2 regions of the Vreelandella sp. 21 genome follow, and region 1 is predicted to be linked to the other one. Evidence: riboswitches for the same ligand, from Rfam matches in the RefSeq annotation. Region 1 holds a riboswitch; the other holds the start of a gene.
What was found. Region 1 has a riboswitch for thiamine pyrophosphate ahead of tenA (thiaminase II). Riboswitches for the same ligand answer to the same signal wherever they lie in the genome.
Positions count from the first base shown of each region.

Region 2: linked by a shared signal. The riboswitch ahead of thiM (hydroxyethylthiazole kinase) and the one ahead of tenA (thiaminase II) in region 1 are both predicted to bind thiamine pyrophosphate.

Region 1 covers NZ_CP194673.1:988,543-996,537, forward strand. The annotation lists gene ACN06F_RS04535 (NAD(P)-dependent alcohol dehydrogenase) at 1-1,028, shown strand, start outside; gene ACN06F_RS04540 (hypothetical protein) at 1,168-2,877, opposite strand; gene thiC (phosphomethylpyrimidine synthase ThiC) at 3,059-5,005, opposite strand; gene tenA (thiaminase II) at 5,050-5,748, opposite strand; TPP riboswitch at 5,827-5,985, opposite strand; gene ACN06F_RS04555 (hypothetical protein) at 6,194-6,760, shown strand; gene ACN06F_RS04560 (DUF2971 domain-containing protein) at 6,880-7,455, shown strand; gene ACN06F_RS04565 (hypothetical protein) at 7,610-7,843, shown strand; partial or broken gene ACN06F_RS04570 (transposase) at 7,813-7,995, shown strand, end outside.
Region 2 covers NZ_CP194673.1:218,582-226,576, reverse strand. The annotation lists gene ACN06F_RS01105 (metal ABC transporter permease) at 1-609, shown strand, start outside; gene ACN06F_RS01100 (metal ABC transporter solute-binding protein, Zn/Mn family) at 638-1,657, shown strand; gene ACN06F_RS01095 (cupin domain-containing protein) at 1,794-2,486, shown strand; gene ACN06F_RS01090 (DUF6164 family protein) at 2,508-2,873, opposite strand; gene gloA (lactoylglutathione lyase) at 2,875-3,408, opposite strand; gene ACN06F_RS01080 (hypothetical protein) at 3,653-3,997, shown strand; TPP riboswitch at 4,053-4,148, shown strand; gene thiM (hydroxyethylthiazole kinase) at 4,173-4,982, shown strand; gene thiE (thiamine phosphate synthase) at 4,972-5,586, shown strand; gene ACN06F_RS01065 (LysR family transcriptional regulator) at 5,583-6,503, shown strand; gene ACN06F_RS01060 (DoxX family protein) at 6,595-7,002, shown strand; gene ACN06F_RS01055 (DODA-type extradiol aromatic ring-opening family dioxygenase) at 7,074-7,811, shown strand; gene yegQ (tRNA 5-hydroxyuridine modification protein YegQ) at 7,804-7,995, opposite strand, start outside.

The DNA.
Region 1 (7,995 bases):
TTGACGACAAGCCCATTCCCGAGATCGGCCCCAATGATGCGCTGATGCGTGTCACCACTACCACAATCTGCGGCACCGACATTCATATCCTCAAGGGTGAATATCCCGTTGAGCGAGGCTTAACCATCGGCCATGAGCCGGTGGGCGTGATTGAAAAGCTGGGCGCCAACGTAAAGGGCTACCAGGAAGGCCAGCGCGTCATCGCCGGAGCGATTTGCCCGAGCTTCACCTCTTATGCCTGCCAAGATGGTTGCTCCTCGCAAGATGGTGGCCACCACAGCCACGGTTATAAACCAATGGGCGGCTGGCGCTTTGGCAATACCATCGACGGTGCCCAGGCGGAGTACTTATTGGTGCCTGATGCCCAGGCCAATCTCTCGCCCGTGCCAGACGGCCTAACCGACGAACAAGTGCTGATGTGCCCCGATATCATGTCGACCGGCTTTGCGGGTGCCGAAAAAGCGGGTATCAATATTGGCGACACTGTGGTGGTGTTCGCGCAAGGCCCGATTGGGCTGTGTGCGACAGCAGGTGCGCGGTTACGTGGGGCGGGGATGATTATTGCTGTCGACGGTGTTGATGAACGTTTGGCAATGGCCAAGCAGATGGGCGCTGACGTGACGCTGGATTTCCGCAAAGTTGATGTCGTAGAGGAAATTCTAAAGCTGACCGGCGGGCGCGGTGTGGATGTGGCCATTGAAGCACTCGGCCTGCAGCAAACCTTTGAATCGGCCTTGCGGGTGCTAAAACCTGGCGGCACGCTCTCAAGCCTGGGCGTTTACTCTGAAGACCTGACGATTCCGCTGGGCGCTTTCTGTGCTGGGCTAGGTGACCACAAGATCATTACGTCACTTTGCCCTGGCGGCAAAGAGCGAATGCGCAGGCTGATGAGCATCATTGCTGCAGGGCGACTAGATCTTGGCCCCATGGTCACGCACCGCTATGCGTTGGAGAACATTGTTGATGCTTATGATCTGTTCTCCCACCAACGTGATGGCGTGTTGAAAGTGGCCCTTGAGGTCTCGTAGCGCTTAAGTAAGTTCAAGAGCCATACATACGCCACCTGTATCAGTATGGCTGCCGACGAAAAACTCGCTAACGATCACAGTGACACGATGAGAGCTGCATCCAATGGCGAGTTTTTCGGATGTTAGGAATAGCCAGTGCTTAGTTCAATTCCAGCGAGAAGCTCATTTCAACGCCTGCATCATCCACTCTGAACCAGTACTCCATGTTCTTGTAGATATCGCTATATTGCTTGAGCAAATCAATATCAAGCTCTGCCAATTCATCGGAGGGCATTTGCGCTATGACATCGGCCAGTGAATGGTAGAACTCACCCGTCAGATGGCCATGAACCAGTAGGTCACGCTCGGAAACAGGGGCTTGCAGTTCTTCCTGTAGTGTTTCGGAATCGCTGATGCCAACGCCCAAGGTAATGGCGCTTTCAGACATGGCCGCGTAGAGCTCTGGTGAGTCTGGTGGCAGCATCATGCTGTCAATTTTTTTGGCTTCTCCACCGGGTTCAAGTCCAAGTGTCCCTAAATCAGGCGCGAACGCGCTTGCTGTAGACAGCAGTGCAAGCGGGTTTTGCGAAGCGAGGGTCAGGAGACCAGTGCCAGTGGGCTCGCCATCTTTCATTGTCAGGTTGTTAAGGCGTGCTCTGAAACCAGACAGGGATGGGCCAATCATCATGGCGACTGGATTGTTGATCGCTTTATTGATCTCATTCCAGGTGCTGTTTAATTCCTGAAGCTCATCACAGCTAAACGGGTTTTGACGCACTTCCTGAGCATACTTCTGAACAGTTTGCATCAGCACCGGTAGATTCAGGCCTAGCCCAAAGCTGGCCATGCCCTCTGTGCTACCAAGGCCCGGAACCTGAGCGGTCATTGCACGAAGATCGCTGACAATAGCCTCATCGGTTTCCAGTATAAGATTCATCTCCATACGGTCGAGGTTATACTCACGCATGCCCATTACAAGACCAGGGAAGCGATTGGTGATGCGGTCAATATCTGCTTGGCAGGCGGAGAGATCCAGCCGCTCTGCATCAGCTGCGTCCAATAGTGCTTGAGTACCTAAGTGTGTGGGGGTACTCAGCTCACTAAGCAGGCGTGATGAGTCGATTTCCCCAGCACCATAGGGCGTGAAGCCATGACGCTGTTCAATTTCCTCTAGGGCGCCGGTATCACCAATGCTGCTGTCAGGCAGGGTGCTACCCAGCACCTGTGATAGCAACTCATCACTGACATTTTCTGGCACCACCGACATCAGCAGTTGCTTATCGATAATGGCCATGATGGCTTTGATCGGACCATCTTGTGTTAGCACCCAGTACTCTTTTTCATCTGTTGTGGCCGTACTCGGATTGATATCTGCATTGGTGAGGATGCGCTGCAGCGTTTCGCGGAAAGCGTCTTCATCCTGCAATTCCATACGCAGAGTGGGCAAGATACCCAGTCCGTATAAAGCGACCTGGGGGCTCATTTTAAAGCCCAGCGCATGAATATCATCGAGTGTTTCAACCCCGACAAACTCTTCCCCCATCGCGATCAACAGTGACATCAGCGAATGCAACACGTCATCGTCTATCTCGTGTAGCATGTCGCGCAGTTCATCCAAGTCAGCTTCAAGGCTATCCTTTGGCTGCATGCGCTGGTAAAGAGCAAAGGCATCTTGTTCAGGCATTGACTCCCGTGTTGCCACAAAATAGGGAGAGTCGGCGGGGATATATTTCAACAGGGAAGCTGAGAGGTTTTTTGGTGCTTCCTGCTGGGTGCCTGATGCTGTTGGCGCGCTATCATCGCTGCAGCCACTCAGTACGCCCGTGCTGAGAAGGGCAAGAGAAACAGCCAAGGATAGTTTCGTTCTCATCTAGAGTCAGTCCTTTGAAAAATGTTGGCTTTAAATTGAATATTTAGAATAAAACTCACTGTGAATGATAATCATACACAACTTAAATTAAACTAACCTCTCCTTGATTAAAAAAATGGCTCTTGAAGTCGTGTAAGACCCAAGAGCCACTCGTTATTAGCGAAACTTGCAGGCTGCTATTTTAAACTTCTTGATATAGCTCGCTGCCTTCGCGGCGGAACTTCTCCGCTTGCTCCTGCATGCCACGCTTGACTGCCTCAGAATCGCTTTCAGCGGCATTTTCCGGCGCGCGGTCACGATAGGTATCGCGTACTTCCTGGCTGATCTTCATAGAGCAGAACTTCGGTCCGCACATGGAGCAGAAGTGCGCCACTTTGGCAGAGTCCTTCGGCAGGGTTTCGTCGTGGAATTCACGGGCGGTGTCCGGGTCTAGCCCCAGATTGAATTGGTCTTCCCAGCGGAATTCAAAGCGTGCCTTGGAAAGCGCGTTATCGCGACGTTGTGCCGCCGGGTGACCCTTGGCCAAGTCCGCTGCGTGGGCAGCAATCTTGTAGGTGATGATGCCGGTTTTGACGTCATCTTTATTCGGCAGGCCCAAATGCTCTTTCGGCGTCACATAGCAGAGCATTGCACAGCCAAACCAGCCGATCATGGCTGCACCGATGCCCGAGGTAATGTGGTCATAGCCGGGGGCGATATCGGTGGTCAGTGGGCCGAGGGTATAGAAAGGTGCCTCATGGCACGCCTCAAGCTGCTTATCCATGTTCTCTTTAATCAGGTGCATGGGCACATGGCCAGGGCCCTCGATCATCACCTGAACGTCGTGTTTCCAGGCAATCTTCGTCAGCTCACCCAGGGTCTCCAGCTCAGCGAACTGTGCTTCGTCGTTGGCATCGGCGACTGAGCCGGGGCGCAGACCGTCGCCCAACGAAAACGCTACGTCGTACTGCTTGCAGATCTCACAGATCTCTTCGAAGTGGGTATACAGGAAACTTTCCTGGTGATGATACAAGCACCATTTGGCCATAATGGAACCGCCACGGCTGACAATGCCGGTCACCCGGTTGGCGGTTAGTGGCACATAGCGCAGCAGCACACCCGCGTGAATGGTGAAGTAATCCACGCCCTGTTCAGCTTGTTCAATCAAGGTGTCGCGGAACACTTCCCAGGTCAGGTTTTCGGCAATGCCGTTGACCTTCTCAAGCGCTTGATAGATCGGCACTGTGCCAATCGGCACCGGCGAGTTGCGGATGATCCACTCACGTGTTTCGTGGATATTCTGGCCGGTGGAAAGATCCATAATGGTGTCCGATCCCCAGCGGATACCCCAGGTCATTTTGTCGACTTCTTCTTCAATCGACGAGGTAACTGCCGAGTTACCCAGGTTGCCGTTAATCTTTACCAGGAAATTACGGCCAATAATCATCGGCTCGGATTCTGGGTGGTTGATATTGTTGGGGATAATTGCGCGCCCCCGGGCAACTTCGTCGCGCACAAATTCCGGCGTGATCTCTTCCGGCAATTTTGCACCAAAGCTCTGGCCAGGATGTTGGTGACCAAGAATACGCTCAACTTCAGCGGTGCCTAATGTTTGGCGGCGCTGGTTCTCGCGAATGGCAATAAATTCCATTTCAGGGGTAATAATGCCCTGGCGCGCATAGTGCAGTTGGGTGACATTCTTACCTAGTTTTGCCCGGCGCGGGGTGCGCGTTAAATCAAAACGCAACTGGGCGAGCGTTGGGTCGTTAGCGCGGCGATTGCCGTACTCACTGGTGGGGCCGTCAAGGAACTCGGTATCGTTGCGCTCTTCAATCCAGGCGCGGCGCAGGGCGGGTAGGCCTTTGCGTAAATCGTTGTTGGCGGCTGGGTCGGTGTAAGGGCCAGAGGTGTCGTACACCAGCAGCGGCGGGTTCTCTTCATCAATGCTGCTGGTTTTAGTCGGCGACAGAGTGATTTCCCGAAACGGCACGCGGATATCGGGTCGTGAGCCTTCAACGTACACCTTGCGCGAGGCGGGCAGCGGCTGAATGGCAGCGGCATCGACCTGGGCAGTTTCCGCTAAAAAGTGGCTGGTGTTACTTTTTGAGGTCTCAGTTTTTAAAGTTTTAGTTTCTAAAGTCTTCGTCATGACGGTCGTCTTCCTTCGTTGTTGATTATGGTTATTGTGTTGGCTTAATGGGTGCGACTTTTGTCTGTTAGATCGCTGTCTATCAGATCCAGACCCATCTGCCAGAAATCGATTTCCAGACGCGTGGCGTCGCGGAAGATCTTGCTCAGCTCGGCAAAGCGGGCGGGGGTAACATCGGCCAGGCGGGCGTTGAGCCATTCAAGCTCAGCCTGCATGGCGGCCTGAAACTCCTCGCTTTCGTACATCGCTATCCAAGCATCAAAAGGGTTTTGGCTGCCGCGTAGGGTAGAAGTCTGAGCGTTCAGCCAGTTGGCGATTTCGCCGTAGCCCACTAAGCAAGGAGCCAGCGCTACATGTAAATCGAGCAGGTCGCCGCGATTGCCGGTGTCTAATACGTAGCGGGTATACGCCAAAGTGGCTCTGGCTTCCGGAAGCTCCGCCAGCTCTTGTTCGGAAATCCCCCACTCCTGGCAAAAGCCCACGTGCAGGCCCAGCTCCACATCCACAATGGCTTTTAAACCTTCATGGGCTTGGCGCAGATCAGCCAGCGTAGGGCTTTTATAGGCGGCCAACGCGTAGGCGCGGGCGAAGTGAATCAAAAACAGGTAATCCTGTTTCAAATAGTGGCGAAACGATGCTTCTGGTAGCGCAGCGGAACCCAGCTGGCGGACAAAATCGTGCTCAATATAGGCGCGCCAGTCGTCATGGCAGGCATTAGTAAGATCAGCAAAGCGGTAGCCCATGGTGCCTCCGGTAGTAATGATCCGGAAGGTGGGCGGTTGAGATCGAGGAAATGGCGCAGAAGGTGGCGTGAAACTAAGCCGAGGCCATCGCTTGATCCCTACGCCGGTACCCGCGCGCTCGTTATAGGAGCAGCGCATTAGCCGGATCAGGTTCAGCGGGACCAGCGCTTTGGCAGTATCAAGAAGATACGCCCTGCGCCATCTCAGCCGGATTCACCGGCACCCCGTCAAGCAGTTAGTGCCAAGCAGTCTAGGAGGAGGAGAGAAGAGATGCAAGGGGCACGCGCAAGCACGCGAATTTTGAATATGCAGTCAAAATTGGCTTTGCTCTCTTGGGAATCAATGGGGTAGAGTCAAATTGGATGGCTGCAAAACCCCAATGAATGTGCCGTCGCGTTTATTGGGGGGTTGTAGCGAGGCGTATAATCACTGTTAAGCACTAATCATGAGCCATGAAAAATTAAACGGTGACTTTGAATTATTCAGGAATCATTGCATCGAAATTCGGCACCAGTACAACGTCTACGTGAATCTTTTTAATGAGGATTCTGAGCCTGTATTATCCAAGGTCGCTGCTACTTTTTTTACTGAAATTGCATCGATTATGCATAGAGATTGGAAGCTTCAAGTGTGTAAAATAATGGATGCCGCTGAAATGTATGGTAAAGTAAATATTACTATCGATCTGATCAATAAGCAGTTAGCCGATGAGGGATTAATGGATTCGGAGGTCAACTCGTTATCGTTGGCTTTGAAAGCTTTTGGCGCCAAGGTTAAACCTGCACGTAACAAGCGAATTGCTCATTATGATAGGCTATCTCAAATAAACGGTTCGGATTTGGGTGGAACAACTGAATCTGAATTGGAGGGGTTTTTAAACAACTTGCAAGAGTACTGCGATAAAGTTGGCCGCCTTGTCGGTATAGGACCTTTAGATTTCTCAGGTGGTGGCTGTGCTGGAGATGAGCTTGATTTACTTAAATGTCTAAGAGCGTACTGCAAAAATGCCTAATAAAAAGTGCAACCTGACCTCCACTGCGCCGTTTTTTTTTATGGCTTCTCGCTACGCTACCATAAAAACAAACAACTACGCTCCGGCGGGTTAACTTGGCGTTATACGAAAAATTGTCTATGCATTACAAATATAGGTCATTGGAAAATTTCAAGAACTTTGTCGACATTGTTCTCAATAATAGAATTTATGCAGCGCCATATTTCGAGCTCAATGATCCTATGGAAGGGCTATATACATACGATAGTGGCGCTATAAATAGTGAGTTGGTAAGAAAAATAAAAGGCGAAAAAACCAAAATCAGAATATGCTCCCTTTCACGTCGATTTGATAGCACCCTAATGTGGTCACACTATGCGGATAGCCATAGAGGTGTAGCAATAGGCGTAATCGTACATCCAAAGCATGAGATCAGGTCTGTAACTTATGAGGGGTTGTCTTATGTGCAAAATGCCACAAAGCATGGCAGTCACGAGACTGCGAAAAATGTCTTAACTTGCAAGCTGGAACCGTGGGCCTATGAAGAAGAGGAGCGAGTATTTGTAACAGACTCTAACTACATTGATGTAACTATCAGTCGAATATTTCTAGGTTCAAAAATGGATACTCGCACTAAAAGCTTAGTGAGAAATCTAGTCAGCAAACTCAATCCCGACATACAAGTGGATGAGGCTAATGTTGCAGAAATCGTATAACAAACCAATCAACTTCGCGCCTGCGGCGCCGGACAGCTTACACTACGCTTCGCTGCGTTTCAGCTGCCGGTTATTGGAGCGTTGAGCCTGTAGAAAAACTCCGCTGACGGCTAAGTTTTGGTAGGATCGAGGAGACATACGAGGAGTGGTCAGCATGCCGCGCTTCAAGGCTTATAACTACGATCAGAACGCCATGGTGGTAATCAACTACTACGATCAACTTCAGCCCGGCACCTTTGAGCACGCAGCGCATTACCTGAGCGAGCATAAACTCGATCTGTCAGTTTTCCATAAGACAAATACGGCAAGCGCCATCGCAACTTTGCCAGTCGATAGGTATCTTTTATTATCGAGAACAAACGCTTACCCAATTACACCGACTGGATGAAGCACCGAGTCGATAGCCCTAAAGGCAAACAGATCTACAGCCATCGTATGTCAGTAGTGGAACCGGTGTTCGGCAATATTGGCACGACGAAACGACGGAACCGATTCAGCCTTCGGAGTAAGAAAAAAGTGCAAGGTCAGTGGCAGCTCTAC
Region 2 (7,995 bases), 770 kb from region 1:
GGCGGCCAGCGGGAAGATGCGGCTATGGCGAGTTTTTTTATTATCTCGCTGGCAGCCGGAGTATTACTCATTTCTATGGGCGGCAGCAGCGTGGATTTAACCCATGTGCTGTTCGGCTCAATTTTGGCGATTAACTCCACTGCGCTACTGCTCATTGCCTCTATCAGCACACTGATTGTGATTATTTTGGCGATCATTTTCCGCGCGTTGGTCGTGGAGTGTTTAGACCCGCTGTTTTTACGCGGGCAAAGCCGCCGTAGCAGCTGGGTACATAGCGTTTTTTTAGGGCTATTGGTGCTTAATTTAACCGCGGGTTTCCAAACCTTGGGCACGTTAATGGCGGTGGGTTTAATGATGCTGCCTGCCACTGCGGCGCGGTTTTGGAGCAAGCGGCTGGAAGGCTTGATAGGTATTGCCGTGGTATTGGCCATGATCGCCAGTACCGGCGGGCTATTGATTTCGTTTCATCTTGATACCCCGTCAGGGCCGAGCATTATTCTGCTGGCTGGGGTGGGTTATCTACTGTCGGCACTGTTCGGCCGCTATCACAGCTTAGCCGCTAAGCTGCGGCGTAAGACAACGCCGCTGGCGCTTGAACAGTCGTCATAACTCTTTGTTATTTTTGAAGGAGCGTTATATGTCGCTTTTCTCTTCATCGCGCTGGTGGGTGGGTGTTTCGGCCATGCTGGCATTGCCTGCGGCAATGGCTAACGACCGTGTTCAGGTAGTGACCAGCTTCTCTATCTTGGCTGATATGGTCGAAAACGTGGGCGGCGAGCACGTTGACGTAACGTCGCTTGTCGGCCCTGACGGCGATGCGCATGTTTATTCGCCAAGCCCAGGCGACGCCCGCGCGCTGGCCAGCGCAGATGTGGTGGTCTTTAACGGACTGCTGTTTGAGGGCTGGATGGAGCGTTTGATTGAGTCTAGCGACTATACGGGTGCCCTGGTCACCGCAACCAACGGCATTCAACCCCGCGCCTTTGCCAAACACGATCATGAAGAACACGGCCATGACGATCATGGACACGACGACCATGGCCACGGGCACGACGAGCACGATCACAGTGAACATGACCATGGTGATGACGACCCTCACGCATGGCAGGATCTACAGCAGGCAAAGGTCTACGTTACCAATATTCGCGATGGCTTAATCGAAGCAGACAGTGCTAATGCTGAAAGTTATCAAGCGAATGCTGAGCGCTATTTAGCGACAATAGACGAGGCTGATCATGAAATTCGTGATTTGCTGAGCGATATTCCCGCTTCGGCCAGCGTGATTACCGGCCATGATTCGTTTGGTTATTTCTCAAATGCTTATGGGGTGAACTTTCTTTCCCCTGTCGGCCTTTCTACCGAGGCTGACCCCAGCGGTGCCAGCATGGCCGCGCTGGTGGATGTCATCGAACAGGAAAACGTGCAGGCGCTGTTCCACGAGAACATGACCAACCAAGCAATCATTAATCAGCTTGCCGAAGAAACTGGCCTGCCGATTGCTGGCACACTGTATGCCGATGCGCTGGCGAGTGAGGGTGAAGCCAACACTTACTTGGGCATGATGCGTCATAACGCGAACGTGCTGCACTCAGCATTGGCTCAGCCGGGTCATGACGATCATGCTCATGAACACGACCATCATGGTCATGATCATTAAGCGAAAAAGTTAACTATTGAATACCGCCGCAGGGCGGTATTTTTTTGCGTTGCATTTTGTCCCAGGGATGGGGAGACTTGCACTACTGCTGTAAATTTTCATCTCTGTAAATTCCCCCCTGCAAAGAGCCAACACCATGCGCCTGAACGCCGATTTTAGCCACTTTGCCAGTGTCACGCCGGATCAGTACCATTGGGTGGACTCCCCCAGCGCGGGTGTAGAGCGCATGATGCTAGACCGCATTGGCGACGAAGTCGCCAGAGCCACTAGCTTGGTACGCTACGCGCCCAACAGCCAGTTCAACCGCCATACTCATGGTGGTGGTGAAGAAATTTTAGTGCTGGAAGGTGTCTTTGCCGATGAGCATGGCCGTTACCCGGCAGGCAGCTACTTACGCAACCCGATTGGCACTGGTCATACCCCGCAAATAGGCGAAGAAGGCGCACTTATTCTGGTGAAGCTACACCAGTTTGATGAAAACGATATTCTGCAACTGGCCGTGCCTGCCCATAGGCTGCCCTGGCAGCCCGACCGACGGCCAGGTATTACTTACAAAATGCTGCACACCTATAGTTCAAAACAGTATGGCCCAGAGCGAGTCAGCCTAGAGCGCTGGGAAGCCGATACACTAGTGTCTTATCCACCGCTTGCCGGTGGTTTAGAGCTGTTTGTGCTGGAAGGCTCTCTGCTCAGTGATGAGCAGGAATATGCTACCGGCAGCTGGTGCCGCTACCCAGTAGGTGCGGCACCTCAGTTACGCGCGGGTAATGAAGGCGTGCAGCTTTATCTAAAACGCGGGCACTTAGCCACTGTTAAGCTACCCAGCTAATCTACAAAACTGTTTACAAATCTAGCCTACCAAGCCAATAAACGGCAGCAGCGTTAATAGGGCGATCAGCACCACGGCAACGATTACCAGTACGACTTGCACGGGGTGGGCGAGGAAGCGCCGCCATAATGTTGGTGCATTGCCACTGGCAACCGCTTCTTCGTGCTCTCGCCGTGCTTTAGCTTGACGCTTTTCCTGATACGCCGCCAATGCCGCTTCAGCGGCCTCGCGCTGAGCAGTGTTACGTAGCCAAATTGCATCGACACCCAGGCGAAAAAAGCCCGCCTGGGTTTCATAGACATCAAAGCCCTGCTCATCTAGCAATTGGCGTACTTCCAACGCCTCTTCATCGGTCACGTGGCGTAGCCGAAACAGCAAGTGGGCCATATTAGTCGCCCATGGCTGCCATGCGGTCTGCCTGAATCACTTCGATCCAGTAGCCATCTGCATCTTTGACAAAGATAACGTCTTTCATCTTGCCCTGGTCCGCGCGCTTGATGAACGTCACCTCATGCTCATCAAACCATGCCTCGGCAGCTTCTAAGTCAGGAACACTAAAGCAGATATGACCAAACCCTTGAGGCTCAGCGTTACCGTCATGATAGGCAAAGTCCTGCTGATCTTCTGTGCCCCAATTATGCGTCAACTCCAGCAAGCCTTTCTGACTGAAGGTCCAGGCAGTGCGTGCTTGACTGTCTTCTGGCACGTTATCGCTGCTTTCGAGATTGGCTAGGAAGTAGAGCGAAAACTGCATCTCTTCGAAATCCAATCGGCGTAGCACCTGCATTCCAAAAACCTTAGAGTAGAACGCTAGCGCACGTTCGGGATCCTTCACCCGCAGCATGGTGTGATTTAAGCGAAACCCTTGGGTTTGCGGCGCTACGGGCGCGACTCCGGAATGTTGTTCGCCTTGAAAACTCATTTTGCTCTCCTGTCGCTAATGCTGATCATTGAATCCATTGAGCCTCACTTACCGCTTACCATGGGGGCTTTAGAGCCATAATACCAGCCCTTACAAGCATGTAGGATTCACTAACGCAGTGTCACATTAAGCACACTGGCAATACTAAACAAAACCCCTACACTTATTATTCATAAACTTTACAAAAAGCAGTTCCCGCAACATGAGCGATGCCCCACCTTTGAGGCGCCCACAGGAGTTTTCCATGACCGCGATTGATATGACCCTCGGTGACCACATAACGTTAAAGCAGTTAGCCCATGCCATACACAATGGCTTTTCACCGATTGTGGAAGTTGAATCAATGGATGGTATCTATAAGGTTCGCTTCCATCACGCGAACGGTGTTTCTGATTTAACCAGTGCTGAGGGGCATGTCAGCACGTTTTTGGGCACCGGTGAGATTCGCGACACCCTTGGACAGCTGGGCCTCACTCATGGCGTGCTTACGTTTGCCGACCAGTGTGGCGATGAAATGATTGGTGTTGAGGGTAAGGCGATAACGCCTGATGAGATGCTCACCTACGGAACACGCATCTCGTTTCGTTGATATTTGCTCATAGCGTTTCCCAGGCTTTACAGATTGATCTAAGCCAAGGATAGTACCATCACGACAGGGGCGCCCTTGCTTAACGGGCTGAGAAGCACCCTTTGAACCTGAACCGGATAACACCGGCGTAGGGAGTCGTGGTGCAACTGCATCACCTCCCAGCCGGGAGGATATTATGCCTTCACGCCCACTCGGCGATTATCTCCGCGATCTGCGCGCTGCCACACCGCTGGTACATTGCATTACCAACTATGTGGCGATGAATAGCACCGCTAACTTGCTATTGGCGACAGGTGCTTCCCCCGCCATGCTGCATGCCCAAGAAGAAGTGGCGGAGTTCACGGCTATTTCTGGCGCGCTGTCCATTAATATTGGCACCCTCTCTTCCCCTTGGGCTGACGCCATGGCAGTCGCCGCGCGCACTGCTCATGAAAACCATATTCCGTGGGTGCTTGACCCTGTGGCTGTTGGTGCTACCACATTTCGCCTGCGTGTTTGCGAGACGCTGCTGGCTTATCAGCCTAGCGTTATTCGTGGCAACGCCTCAGAAATTCAGGCACTTAACGGACTCGCCAGCCAAGGGCGTGGAGTCGATGCGACTGCTAGCACCCAAGAAGCTACAACCGCAGCCATTGCGTTAGCACAGCAACATCGCTGCGTGGTGGCGGTCACTGGCGAGAGCGATTTCATCACCGATGGCACGGATCATTATCGGCTTAAAGGTGGGCACGCACTCATGCCTCGCGTGACTACCTTGGGCTGCGGATTGAGTGCGCTGGTGGCAAGCTTTGTGGCCGCAAGCCGCGAGCAGCCGCTGGAGGCCAGCTTGGCCGCCTTGGCGTGTTTCAGCATCGCTGGAAGCCGTGCAGGCGAGCAGGCTCAAGGCCCTGGCAGTTTCCAGGTGGCGCTATTGGATGCGCTGTATCAATTATCCCCTGACGACCTTTCGACTCTTGCTCAATGGGAGGCGGTGCATGCCGTTTGATCTTTCACTCTATTTAGTCACCGATGCTGGTCTGTGCGCTGGCATGGGTCTGGAAAAAACCGTTGAAGCTGCTGTGCAGGGCGGCATTACCATGGTGCAGCTACGCGATAAACACGCTAGTGACGAGCACATGATCGCCCAGGCCAAACGTCTCAAAGCGATGTTGGCTGGCAGTGGCGTCCCTCTGATCATTAATGATCGCCTGAACGTGGCGTTCGCCAGCCAAGCGGATGGCTTACATGTCGGGCAAAGCGACACAGCTGTTCAAGCAGCTCGAGCCACTCTCGGCCAGCACGCCATTATCGGGCTTTCAATTAACACCCCAGCCCAACTTCAGGAGGCACCTGTCGAATTGCTCAATTACGTCGGTTTAGGGCCCGTGTTTGCAACTGGCAGTAAACAAGACCACGCCCAGCCAATTGGCTTTGATGGGCTGGCACGGCTTGCCAATGCTTGCCAACTTCCCAGCGTCGCGATTGGCGGGTTAAAAGCTGAACACATGGCTCAAGTGAAAGCCGCTGGGGCAAACGGTGTTGCGGTTATTTCTGCTATTTGTGGTCAGCCAGACCCCCGCCTGGCTGCACAGGCATTCCACGCGCAATGACCCAGCTCGACCATATCGCGGCGTTTGTAAAGGTCGCTGAGCTGGGTAGCTATACCCGCGCGGCCGAGGCGCTAGACCTTTCTCGCACGCGGGTATCTCGCCAAGTGATGGCGCTTGAAGAGGCATTGGGTGCTCGGCTTATTCAGCGCACCACCCGGCGGCTGCACCTCACTGAAGCGGGAGAACGCTATCTCGTTCGTGCGCAAAGCATTCTGATCGCTTTGGACGAGGCAGCGGCAGAAATCGGCAGTGGCACCAGTACGGTGAGCGGGCAGTTGCGCATCAATGGCCCGATGAGCTTCGGCACACGCTATCTTTCACCGCTGGTTGCACAGTTTATGCAAACGCACCCTGGGCTTGAGGTGCGTTTGGATCTAAACGACCGCCGCGTTGATTTGCTGGAAGAGGGCTACGATGCCGCCATTCGTATTGGCAACCTGCCCGACTCTAGCTTAGTGGCGCGACGGCTCACCCAGTGCCGGATGCTGTTTTGCGCATCACCTGATTACCTCGCCCAGTATGGCACGCCGCTGACTAGTGAAGACTTGGCATCTCACCGCTGCCTTCGCTACCGAAGCGGCCAAAACAGTGGCGATTGGCGGATTGGTCATCAACTACTTAGTATTTCTGGCCCCCTAGAGAGTAATAATGGCGATATGCTGACGCATGCAGCTGAAGCAGGCTTAGGGATAGCGCAACAGCCCAGCTTTTTAGTGACTGATAGCATTGCGAACGGGCGCCTAGTGCCGATTTTGCAGAATCTGCCGCCTGCGTTGCTAGACATCCATGCGCTTTATCCAGCCCGACGCTATTTACCTGCCAAAGTAGAGCGCTTTATTGAGTTATTAGCGGCGGCGTGGGGTGACCCACCAGTATGGGAAATTGAGCTCGGATTGTCGCCTTTATCGCAACAGTGAAGTGCATTAACAGTGGATTATCTCAGTGGCTTTCATCTGTAAAGTGGCACTATCGCATCCAACGTGATGCTCGCGACTAAGAGAGACGGCTATGACCACTGCTAATACTTCACCACTCACCCTCCATGCCACCGCCTTGCTACGTATCAGTTTAGGCGTAATGGCCTTAGCTCACGGCTTGCTTAAGGTGTTTGTCTTCACCCTGCCAGGCACTGTCAGCTATTTTGAATCCCTGGGCTTACCGGGTGTTCTTGCTTACTTAACCATTGCTGCCGAAGTAGGTGGTGGCCTAGCACTTTTACTGGGCATCTATACTCGTTGGGTAAGCCTTGCTCTAGTACCCGTGCTGCTAGGTGCAGCCTCGGTACACCTGGGTAACGGCTGGCTGTTCTCAAACCCGGGTGGTGGCTGGGAATTCCCTATTTTCTGGGCGATTGCTCTGGTGGTACAGGCAGGCCTAGGTGGCGGTAGCGCTGTTGTCAGCCGCAAATTCGCTTAACCGCTCTGCCCGCATTGGCTTCGGCTTGTGCGGGCATCATTAGCCCGCTATAGGCTAACGGAGGTACTAAAATGCTACCCAGCCTGTTTATTTCCCATGGTTCCCCCATGTTGGCGCTGAATAAAACGCCGGCCCACGCTTTCCTACGCGAGCTGGGAAAACGCCTCTCCCCTCGCGCGGTGGTCGTCGTATCAGCCCACTGGGAGAGCCTCACGCTCAAGGTCAGTACTAGCGCACAACCAGAAACGATTCATGATTTTGGCGGGTTTCCACAAGCCCTTTTTGAGTGCCAGTATCCGGCCCCTGGCAACCCTGAATTGGCGGAACAAATTGCAGTATTATTGGGTGCTGAGCGCGTTGAGCGCGGCCTTGATCACGGCGCCTGGGTACCACTTTCGCTGATGTTTCCAGAGGCCAATGTACCGGTCGTTTCCCTGTCGCTACCTGTGCGCTGGGAAAATGACGCGCTAGTCACGCTCGGCGAGCGCCTATCGGCATTGCGAAAAGAAGGGGTTCTGATTATTGGCTCGGGCAGCCTAACCCATAACTTATATGAAACCCTGCCTCAGGACAGCCCCGCCCCCGCCTGGGTAGATGAGTTTGCCCAGTGGGTTAGCGAACATATTGAAGACAATGATCGCCAGGCATTACTTCACTGGGAGCGTGCTCCAAAAGCGCTGGAAAACCACCCGACCCCAGAACACTTCCAGCCCTTACTGGTGGCCATGGGGGCAGGCGGAGATGGAACTCAGTTACACCACAGCGTGGAACATGGCGTACTGGCGATGGATGTCTACGCGTTTAGCTAATAGCAGTGCCTAACGATACAAATTGAGCTTTTCGGGGTGGATCAAGATCGCGCATTAAAAGCGCAAATTCACTCTGCTCCGGGCTAATGCTAACACCTGGCACGGGGAGGCGAACTCGGTGCCCTGAGCCAGGTGCAGCGCGCTGGGCTTCGCCGCGAACGTTCTCCATGTGTTCAAGCACGAA